One region of the Gordonia sesuvii genome, then DNA from elsewhere that is predicted to be linked to it. Evidence: riboswitches for the same ligand, from Rfam matches in the RefSeq annotation. Region 1 holds a riboswitch; the other holds the start of a gene.

Region 1 (5,381 bases):
TTCCACATCGGTACGGCGACCGACCGATCGGCCCCGCCGGCGATTCCGATCTGCGGACGGACGTCGTCGGCCTCCCACCCGTCGTCCATGCGGCCACCGCGGAACGTCCAGCCCAATGCCGCACCGTAGAAGGCGCGGAATCGCGCGCTGTCGGGGGTCAGCAGCGTGAGGTACGACATCTCGCCCACACCGCGGGGGTGGGAGTCGGGTCGGGGTTCGTCGTCGGCCGGGACGTGCACCGAGAACGCCACACCCTGATTATCGACGGCGTCGAGAACCCGCCGCCCCTCCTGACCGACTTCGGAGACCTCGCCGGCGCTGCCGCCGGCGGCCAAGATCGCCGCACGCGCGGTGTCGAAATCATCGACCGCATACACGCAGTACAGGGTGTGCTCGCCGTAGTCGCCGGCCTGCGAGATGCCCAGTCGGTGACCGAGATTCGTGACCTGACGCCGGACCGGATCGAACTCCCAGCCCAGCACGGCTCCATAAAAGCGTGCCGCCCGCTCGACGTCCGGCGTCTGCAACGACATGTACACGAGGTCGCCGGTGCGGATGCGATCGGGCGCCGATCCTGCCTTCGACGGTCCGGTGAGCATCCACCGGTGCCCGAACGGGTCGATGACGGTGCCGCTGCGATGGCCGTAGCCCTCGTAGGGTTCCCGGGTGACCGCCGCACCGCCGCGCTCGGCGGCGGAGACCGCGGCATCAGTGTCGTCGACGGGCAGCATCAGACTGACCGGAACCCGGCCCGGTTGTGGTGCGCTCATGCCCATCTCGGTGAACTCGTCGGCGAGATAGACGGCACCACCACCGATCTCGAGTTCGGCGTGGCCGATCCTGCCGTCGCCCATGACGATCGGTTCTCCGCGCAGTCGGGCGCCGAGATGTGCGACGTACCAATCGATCGCGGCACGCGCATCGGCGACGGTCAGGTACGGCAGGGCGCCGGGGCGTTCCACCGCCGGTTCGGCAGTGGTGCTGATGGTGTCGAGGGTGGTACTCATGACAACTCCTTCGGGTAGGGTCGCCCCGCGTTCGAGTCGGTCGCGCAGGTGGCGGGCGAACTCGGCGTCGGGGGCGATCGGGTCGGCCCAGCCCGGCGAGTCGGCGGCCCGCAGAATGGTGAACGGGTCGGGTGGCGTCGCACCGCCGGGATATGCGGTGTTGTCGTGCCCGGTGCCGTCGTGGGCGTTCATGCGTGACCTCCTCTCCGTGTTCGCTGAGGTCGGCCCGGCTGGCGGTCGCTTTCCGGGTAGGCCGCGCGGAAGGCCCGCTTGGCCCGTGTGAGCAGCGCTTCGGTGGCGCCCACGGTGCGGTCGAGGATCGCCGCGCAGTCGCCGACCGGTAGGTCGTCGACGTAGCGCAGCGTCAACACCGCGCGATGTGTCGGTGACAGCGTGGCGAGGGTGTGATGGGCGACCATACGGTCGAGATGGGCGTCCCAGAGGTCGTCCGCCGGTTCCGGTACCTCCTCGACCGGTTCCGGTGTGCGCTGCATCGTGCGCCAGTGGTCGGCGAGTTTGTGCCGGGCCACGCCGATCAGCCAAGCCGTCGTGGGCCTGGCCGCGTCGTCGCGGCGCACGGTGTCCATCGCGGCGAGAAACGTCTCCGAGGTGATGTCCTCGGCGACGCGTCTGTCCGAACACCGCCGGAACAGGTAGCCGTACACCGCCGGCAGCGCATCGTCGTACACCGCCAGCAGCGCGGGCGCACCGCCTCCGGGCGGACCCTCTCGTTCGCCGCTCACATCTACATCGTCGTTCGTGGCGGTCGGAATCCGACGCCCGATCCGAGAATTTCTTCGCGGTGGTCGCGAGCGTTCCCCCTCGGTCCCTGAGGAGCGAGCTTGCGAGCGCGCCGCCCTGAGTAGCGAGCTTGCGAGCGTATCGAAGGGTCTCGAAGGGCCCTTCGTGACGATCCTCCGCAGGCTCCGGATCTCCTCGGGGACCAGGGGGTCGGGTCCTCCGCAGGCTCCGGATCTCCTCGGGGATCGGGCGAGGTCAGACCCGCGCCGACGTCGCCACCACGGCGTCCGCCACCGCCTGCGGCTGATCGAGCGACACGAACGTGCGGGCGTTCGGCACCTCGACGAAGCGGGCGTCCGGGAAGACTGCGGCGAATCGTCGTCCGTGCTCAGGGGTGAAGCACCGGTCGTCGGCGCCCCACGCCATCGTGACCGGCAGCCGTACCCGCGACATCCGTGCGGTGACCTCGGCGAGTTCCGCGGGGTCGATCGCCTTCAGGAACGCGATCAGATCGTCTCGGATGCGGGCGTCTGTCTGTACGGGCTCGAACACCGACCGCGTGAGCTTTGGGTCCGGCTGGTTCATCAGGAGCCCCACTCCGAGTGGTGAATGCCGCAGCGCACGCCACCGCATGCTCCCGGCGAGGGGTTTGAGCAGCGGTCGCTGCCGGAGCAGGGCGAACAGCAGTCGGAACGGTTGAGGCGGGAAGAGGTCGAAGGCGTCGCAATTGGTGAACACCACGGCGCGAACGATGTCCGGATCGTCGTCGAGGGCGAACTGTGTGATCGCTCCGCCGGTGTCGTTGGCGACCAGGGTCGCACCGGACAGATCCAATGCATCGATGAACTCGTGGAGCAGGCGTGCCGCACCACGAGGGCTGCGGTCCGCCGTCGGCCCCCACGGGAGGTGGTGCGCGCCCAGCGGCAGGGTCGGCACGATGCTGCGGTACCCGGCGTCGGCGAGGAGTTCAGCCGTCGGTTGCCAGAGTCGGTGATCGACGAGGACACCGTGGACGAACACGACCGGCGGGTGGGGCGAGTCGGCGGGGCCGTGGCTCGCGTATTCGATGGTGGCGGTGGGCAGATCGATCGTCGACATCGTGGTCGTCATCGCGGGTGCCGCCTCTCGGATAGACTCGGAGAACTTACGAACACTCTGTATGAAAGTTACGTGCAAGCTGTATGAAAGTCAATCGTCGTACCCAGGCCGAGCGCACCGCCGCGACCCGGGCAGCACTCGTGGCCGCGGGGCGCACACTCTTCGGCAACCACGGGTACGCCGCCGTCGGCACCCAGTCGATCGTCGCCGAGGCCGGCGTCACGCGGGGCGCGCTCTATCACCAGTTCAAGGACAAGCAGGGACTGTTCGCCGCGGTCTACGACCAGGTGGAGCAGGACATCACCGCGGAGATCGCCACACAGGTGGCGCAGATCGGCGCGAGCGATCCGCTCGGCGCGCTCAAGGCAGGGTCACGTGTGTTCCTCGAACGGGCCACCGATCCGGCGGTGCATCAGATCACCTTGGTCGACGCCCCGGCCGTCCTGGGCTGGAGCGAATGGCGCGCACGGGGCGAGGAGTTCGGCTTCGCCCTCATCGAGGGCATCCTGCTGGCGGCGATAGCGGCAGGTCAGATCGCCGACCAGCCGGTCCGCCCGATCGCCCACGTCGCGATCGGAGCTCTCGACGAGTCGGCGCTCTATGTCGCGGCGGCCGAGGACAAGGCTGCGGCCACCGAGGACGTCGTGGCGGTGTTGAATCGCATCATCGACTCCTTCGCGATCTGAGCCGGGGCACGGCCCGGTGTATGGTGACCGCGGCCGCTCTGCGGCACCGATCGGAGAGGGAACCCGGTGCGAATCCGGGACTGACGCGCAACGGTGAGCATCCGCTTGTGAAGGGCGTGACGCGAGTCCGGCTACTCGACGATCGGGTCAGGTTCACTTCGGGCCCCGCGAACGGGCCTTTGAGCAGGAAGTATTCGTCTTGATGCGCAAGTCAGCGATTCGCTGGACCACTGCCCTCGCCGTGTCCGCCCTCGTGGTCGCCGGGTGCGGTAGCTCGGACTCCGATTCCGACTCCGGCGACAATGCGTCGACGGCCGCCGGCTACCCGGTGACCATCGAGAACTGCGGTCGAAGCGTCACGGTTGACGCCCCTCCGGAACGGGTCGTGTCCCTCAACCAGGCCTCCACCGAGATCCTGCTCTCCCTCGGCCTCGAGGACCGGATGGTCGGCACTGCGACGTGGACCGATCCGGTCCGTGAGAACCTCGCCGAGGCCAACGAGACGGTGCCGCGGCTGTCCGATCAGAAGCCATCACTGGAAGTGGTCCTCGATGCCGAGCCCGACTTCGTGACCGCGTCGTTCGCATCGTCGATCGGCGACGGCGGCGAAGCCGGTCGCGACCAGTACGAACAACTCGGTGTACCGACGTATTTGTCGCCCACCGACAACGGCTGCGCGGGAGAGGTGTCCTCGGCGTCGAATGCCGACGGCGCCCGCACCACTCCGTACACGCTCGACAGTGTCTATCAGGAGATCCGCGAGCTCGCGGCGATCTTCGACGTCCGTGAACGCGGCGAGGAGTTCGTCGCCGAACTTCAGGACCGCTACACCACTGCCTCGGAGTCGGTCGACGCGACCGGCGTCTCGTTGGCGTTCTGGTTCGCGGACACCAAGACGCCCTACATGGCGGGGTGCTGCGGGTCGTCCGGCGTCATCACCAATGCCGTCGGCGCGAGAAACGTATTCGACGACACCTCCGACGAGTGGCCACAGGTGACGTGGGAGACGGTGGCCGACCGCAACCCGACCGCGCTGGTCATGGCAGACCTCAGCCGACGCAGTATCGACGGTGACGCGCTCGAGAGCAAGATCGCCTTCCTCGAATCGAATCCGGTCACCTCACAGATGGAAGCGGTGCGCGACGAACGCTTCATCATCGTCAACGGCGCGGACATGAATCCCACCATCCGGACCGTCGACGGGGTCGAGAAGGTCGCGACGGCGCTTCGACAGTGGAATCTCGCCGAACCGCAATCGTGAGTGCACCCGTGACGCCGAGGGACGCGGCCGCCGGAACAGCCGGCGCCGCGCCCGCCAAGGCGCCGTGGACCGAATCGAGGACTGTGTTCGCCACCGTGCTGGTCGGCGGTGTGGTTCTCCTGCTCCTGTCGATCGCGGTGACGGTCACGATCGGACCGGCGAGTCTGTCGGTCCGTGACGTGTACGCGGTGATACTCGAGCACTGGGGCATCGGGACGTCGGGACTCACTCGGCTGCAGGACGGCATCGTCTGGGAACTGCGGCTGCCACGAACACTGTTGGCCGCAGTGTGCGGTGCGGGTCTCGCGCTGTGCGGCGCGATCATGCAGTCTCTACTGCGGAACCCGTTGGCGGACCCCTTTGTTCTCGGCATCTCGTCCGGTGCCTCGACCGGCGCGGTGCTGGTGGCCGTGCTGGGAATCGGCGGTGGCCTGATCTCGTTGTCGACCGGCGCATTCGTCGGGGCGGTGGTGGCCTTCGTGTGTGTCCTCGCGCTCGCGGCCGGCGCCGGCGGCGGGACGGCGAAGGTCATCCTCGCCGGAGTGGCAGGGACGCAGCTGTTCTCGGCCCTGACGTCATTCATCGTGA
Region 2 (5,381 bases), 1.0 Mb from region 1:
ACACGGCCCAACAGCTGTGCCAGCAAACTGGTGTCCAGGGACAACGCGGCTGCGCGGCGCTCGGCGATCGGTGCGTCGTCGGCGTACAGGAAGGCGCCGACGTACCCGAAGAGCATCGACGCGGCGAACGGCGAGGGACTCGGTGTCTCGGTCTCGACGATGCGAACCCGTCGTTGCCGGATGCGCGTGAGCAGATCGGTGAGGGCGGGGAGGTCGTACACATCCTGCAGGCATTCCCGGACGGCTTCCAAGATGATCGGGAAGTCGGGGAATTTGGCTGCGACGGAGAGCAGTTGGGCGCTGCGCTGGCGCTGCTGCCACAGCGGTGCGCGTCGGCCCGGATCGCGTCGCGGCAACAGCAGTGCCCGGGCGGCGCATTCGCGGAATCGGGAGGCGAACATCGACGAGTCGGCGAGCGCATCGGTGACGAGTTGCTCGATCTCGTCGGGATCGAGGACGAACACCGCCGTGCCCGGCGGATCGTCGTCGGTGTCCGGGAGACGCACGATGATGCCGTCGTCGGAGGCGGTGGTGGCGCCTTCGAGGCCGAGCGTCTGCAACAGACGGGCGGAGATGGCACTCGCCCACGGTGCGTGCACACGTAAGCCGTAGGGGGAGTGCAGGATCAGCCGCCAGTCGCCGAGTTCGTCGCGGAAGCGTTCCACCACCAGGGTCCGGTCGGTGGGCAGATGTCCGGTGGCGTCACGTTGTTCGGCGATGAGTGTGGCCAGGTTCTGCTGCGCGTACTCGGTGAGACCGAGCCGTTGCGCGTGCTCGGCGAGGACGTCCGGATCTGCGACGGCGCCGGTGAATTTGCCGATGGCGGCGCCGAGTTCGGCGGGTCGGCCGAGGGTGTCGCCGATCCAGAACGGCAGCCGGCCGGGCTGGCCGAATGCCGGTGACACCATGACCCGGTCGTGGGTGATGTCCTCGATCCGCCAGCTGGTGGCGCCGAGCGCGAACACGTCGCCCACCCGGGACTCGTAGACCATCTCCTCGTCGAGTTCACCCACCCGGGTGGCCTTTTCGCCGACCATGAACACGCCGAACAGGCCGCGATCGGGAATCGAACCACCGGAGGTGACCGCGAGGCGTTGTGCGCCGCGTCGACCGACGAGTGTGCCCGCGTCGCGGTCCCAGGTGACCCGCGGACGCAGCTCGGCGAACTCGTCGGACGGGAATCGCCCGGAGATCAGATCCAGGGTCGCCTCGTAGACCTGCCGCCCCAGTTCCCGATACGGCGCAGCGCGGCGGACCACGTCGAACCAGCGGTCCACGTCTAGGTCGTCGACGGCGGCGGCCGCGATCGTCTGCTGCGCGAGGATGTCGAGCGGGTTCTGCGGCACCCGCAGCTCTTCGATGGCACCGTCGAGCATTCGCTCCACCGTGACCGTGCAGTGGATCAGGTCGGTGCGGTGCTTCGGGTAGAGCACGCCCTGCGAGATCTCGCCGACCTGGTGACCCGCGCGGCCGATCCGTTGCAGGCCGCCGGCGACCGACGGCGGAGCCTCCACCTGGATGACGAGATCCACCGCGCCCATGTCGATGCCGAGTTCCAGCGAACTGGTCGCCACGACGCACGGCAGCCGGCCGGTCTTGAGGTCGTCCTCGATCTCGGCGCGCTGCTCCTTGCTGACCGAACCGTGGTGCGCCCGCGCCAGGATCGGCTCGGCGCCCCCGCTCGATCCGCTCGCCATGATGTTGGCGGGCGCGCCGCCCGGGACGCTCGGATTCCTCGATCCGGTGCTCGTCGCGCCGGAGCGTTCGGCATGGATCTCGTTGAGCCGTGCCGTCAGTCGCTCGGCCAGGCGTCGGGAGTTGGCGAACACGATCGTCGCGCGGTTCTTCTCGATCAGGTCGACGATCGACGACTCGACGTACGGCCACAACGAACCGGCGGTGGGGGAGAACGCGTCGTCGAGCTCGGCGGCCTCGTCGGCCTGCGGTGGCGGCGGGATGTTGGCCATGTCCTCGACCGGCACGTCGACCCGCAGGTCGAATGTCTTGGCTGCCTTGGGCCGAACGACCTGGTACGGCGCGGAACCGCTGAGGAACTCGGCGACCACCTGCGGCGGGCGAACCGTCGCAGACAGTCCGATCCGCTGGGCCGGCTGTTCGAGGAGTTCGTCGAGGCGTTCCAAGGTGAGTGCCAGGTGTGTGCCGCGTTTGGTCGCGGCGACCGCGTGTACCTCGTCGACGATCACCACCTCGACGTCGGTCAGTGTCTCGCGCGCGGCCGACGTCAGCATCAGGTACAGCGATTCGGGGGTGGTGATGAGAATGTCGGGCGGTGACTTCACCAGCGCCCGCCGCGCAGCCGCCGGGGTGTCACCGGAGCGCACCCCGACAGTGATGTCGGGTTCGGGCAGATCGAGTTCCTGAGCGGCACGGGTGATGCCGGTCAGCGGTGCGCGCAGGTTGCGCTCCACGTCGACCGCGAGGGCTTTCAGGGGCGAGATGTAGACGACTCGGGTACCGCTGCGGCGTTCCGGCCGGGCGGCGAGCCGATCGAGTGCCCACAGGAAGGCAGAGAGGGTCTTGCCCGAGCCGGTGGGCGCGATGACCAGCGTGTTGTTGCCATCGGCGATCGATGACCAGGCGCCGGTCTGGGCCGGGGTCGGCTCGTCGAACGCGCCGCTGAACCACCGCCGGGTGGGAGCGGTGAAGCGGTCGAGAACGGATGCGGCGCGAGGCACCTTGCCATCATCCCTCACACATCTGACAACCCCGGTAGTACAGTCATCACACACCAGTGCGCGGGGAATCCGGTGGGAATCCGGAGCGGTCGCGCCGCTGTGATCCCGGGCCGGCGGTCGTCGTCTGCGGGAGAGCCAGAATGCCGCTCTGGTGAGCTCGTTCGACGACGACAACGGGACGCGACATCCCGAGAACAGGACATGAGGAAGATGACTGCCTCCACCCAGGCGGCCGCACGGCCGCGTTCCCTGGCCGTACCGGATCTCTCCGCGGCGAGTGCCGCACTCTGGCTGAGCCTGACCGTATTGTTGGCCGGCCTGGCCTACTACTTCCTCGGATACGACCAGGGCGCGGTGTCCGTGTTCGGCTCCGACACCCACATCCACGAGTTCGTGCACGATGCCCGGCACTTCCTCGGCTTCCCCTGCCACTGATCGAACAGATTCTGATCGAACATCCACTTGATCGAACAGTTACTGATCGAACACAGGACGCAGGAGAACAACCACACATGGAGAAGAAGTTCATCGGCGCAGGCCTGCTCTCGGGCCTGATCGCCGGCATCGTCGCGTTCATCTTCGCGCGACTGTTCATCGAACCCCAGGTCGCCAAGGCGATCGACTACGAAGGCGGACGGTCCGAGGCCGAAGAGGCCCTCGAGATGGCCGCCCACGGCGGCCACACACACGGTGAGGGCGGTGAGGTCTTCACCCGGTCCGTCCAGGAGAACATCGGTGCGGGCGTCGGCACGATCGTGTTCGCGGTGTGCATGGGCGCGTTCTTCGCGGTCGCGTTCACGGTGCTCTGGGCCTACCTCGGCCGGCGCTATCCGGCGACCGACCCACGGATGGTGTCAGCCGCGCTCGGCGTGATCGGATTCGTGGTCATGTTCGGGGTGCCGTTCTTCGCCTATCCGGCCAACCCGCCGGCGGTGGGCGACGACGACAGCATCGGCGCCCGCAGCGGAGCATTCCTGACCCTGACGTTGCTGTCGGTGGCGTTCGCGGTGGCCGCGGTGATCCTCGCGCTCTGGCTGCGCCCTCGTCTGGGCGGCCTGCTGTCCGCAGTCGCGGGTGCGGCCGGCTACCTGGTGGCGGTCACGATCACCGTCGCGCTGCTGCCGGAGTTCCACGAGGTGCCCGGGCCGGTGACCAACGGTGCGGGTGAGATCGTCTTCCCGGGCTTCCCCGGCGACGTGATCGGCGACTTCCGCATCTACACGATCGCCTCCCAGGTGATCCTGTGGACAGTACTCGCACTGGTCTTCGCGCTGATCCTCGGACGGCTCGCCGGGTCGACCGACTCGACAAAGTCGGTCGACGACAAGGTCGTCGCCGAACAGGGCTGACCGCACACCGTGCTCATCGTCACCGCCGGCCGCACCGGGCCCAACAAGTCGGTGCGGTTCGGCGGTGACCTGTCTCTGGACGAGCATGGCCGGCGCGATGCCGCCCGACTGCGCGACACTGTCGTCGAGGCGATCACCTGCGGCGGTCCGATCGTCGTGGGCCCGGAACGGGCGGCCGCTGACACCGTGGCGCAACTCGGCGTGAACGCCCGCGTGGTCCCGGCGTTGGTCTCCCTCGACGTCGGCGCCTGGTCGGGGCTCACGCCGGAGGAGATCGCGCCCGAGGACCTCGCGACCTGGTTCACCGATCCGACGTCGCGACCCCATGGCGGGGAGAGCGTCGCCGACTTCGTGGCGCGTATCCACCGATGGCGCACCGACTCCGTGACGTTGCCGGACGTCTGTGTGGTGACCATGCCGGTCGCCCAGGCGCTGCTCACCGCTGACGCGGAAGAGTATTTCCGCGTCGAGATCCGGCCGGCGACCAGCTACTCGCTGCCAGCCGAAGGTACGGAAGTGTGAATGTGTCTCTTTACTTCGTGAGTGACTCCTGACACAGTAACGTGGCGGTAAGTGAAACATGTTCAGCCCGCTGCGACGCGGGTCCCGGCTGTGGGGAGTGTGGCGATGTTCGAGTGGTCCGACGAAGATCTGATGGTGCGAGATGCCTTGCGGGCGTTCGTCGACAAGGAGATCCGTCCGCACATCGACGAACTCGAGACCGGAGTGCTCCCGCCCTACGACATCACCCGTAAGCTGTTGTCCACCTTCGGCGTCGACGCGATGGCCGCCGAAGCCCTCGAGAAGGAACTCGAGGCCGAGGCCGCCGGGACGAAGTCGTCGGGTGGCGGCGGTGGCGGCAACATGTCCAGTTCGATGTTCATGATCCTCAACATCGAACTCGCGGGCGTCTGTCTCGGACTCGTCGGATCGATGGGTGTCAGCATGGGACTGACGGCCTCGACGATCCGCGGCAAGGGAACCCTGGCCCAGAAGAAGCGCTGGCTGCCCGAACTGGTCACGATGGAGAAGGTCGGCGCGTGGGCGATCACCGAACCGGACTCCGGCTCGGATGCGTTGGGCGGCATGAAAACCACGGTTCGACGTGACGGCGACGAGTACGTGCTCAACGGGCAGAAGACGTTCATCACCAACGGTCCCTACGCCGATACCATCGTCGTGTTCGCCAAACTCGACGACGGCAGCGACACCCCCATACGCGACCGCAAGGTGCTGTCCTTTGTCCTCGACAAGGGGATGCCCGGGCTCACCCAGGGCAAGCCGTTCAAGAAGATGGGCATGATGAGCTCGCCGACCGGAGAGCTGTTCTTCGACA

What was found. A riboswitch is a leader RNA that binds a small molecule or an ion and turns the genes downstream of it on or off. The one in region 1 is predicted to bind cobalamin.
Region 2: linked by a shared signal. The riboswitch ahead of VZC37_RS00625 (CbtB domain-containing protein) and the one ahead of VZC37_RS05320 (ABC transporter substrate-binding protein) in region 1 are both predicted to bind cobalamin.

What each region holds. Positions count from the first base shown of each region.
Region 1 covers NZ_JAZDUF010000001.1:1,152,660-1,158,040, reverse strand. The annotation lists gene VZC37_RS05340 (VOC family protein) at 1-1,199, opposite strand, end outside; gene VZC37_RS05335 (RNA polymerase sigma factor) at 1,196-1,750, opposite strand; gene VZC37_RS05330 (alpha/beta fold hydrolase) at 2,004-2,858, opposite strand; gene VZC37_RS05325 (TetR/AcrR family transcriptional regulator) at 2,930-3,532, shown strand; cobalamin riboswitch at 3,550-3,689, shown strand; gene VZC37_RS05320 (ABC transporter substrate-binding protein) at 3,735-4,793, shown strand; gene VZC37_RS05315 (FecCD family ABC transporter permease) at 4,877-5,381, shown strand, end outside.
Region 2 covers NZ_JAZDUF010000001.1:146,130-151,510, reverse strand. The annotation lists gene VZC37_RS00630 (ATP-dependent helicase) at 1-2,696, opposite strand, end outside; cobalamin riboswitch at 2,735-2,862, shown strand; gene VZC37_RS00625 (CbtB domain-containing protein) at 2,907-3,131, shown strand; gene VZC37_RS00620 (CbtA family protein) at 3,209-4,045, shown strand; gene VZC37_RS00615 (histidine phosphatase family protein) at 4,055-4,567, shown strand; gene VZC37_RS00610 (acyl-CoA dehydrogenase family protein) at 4,673-5,381, shown strand, end outside.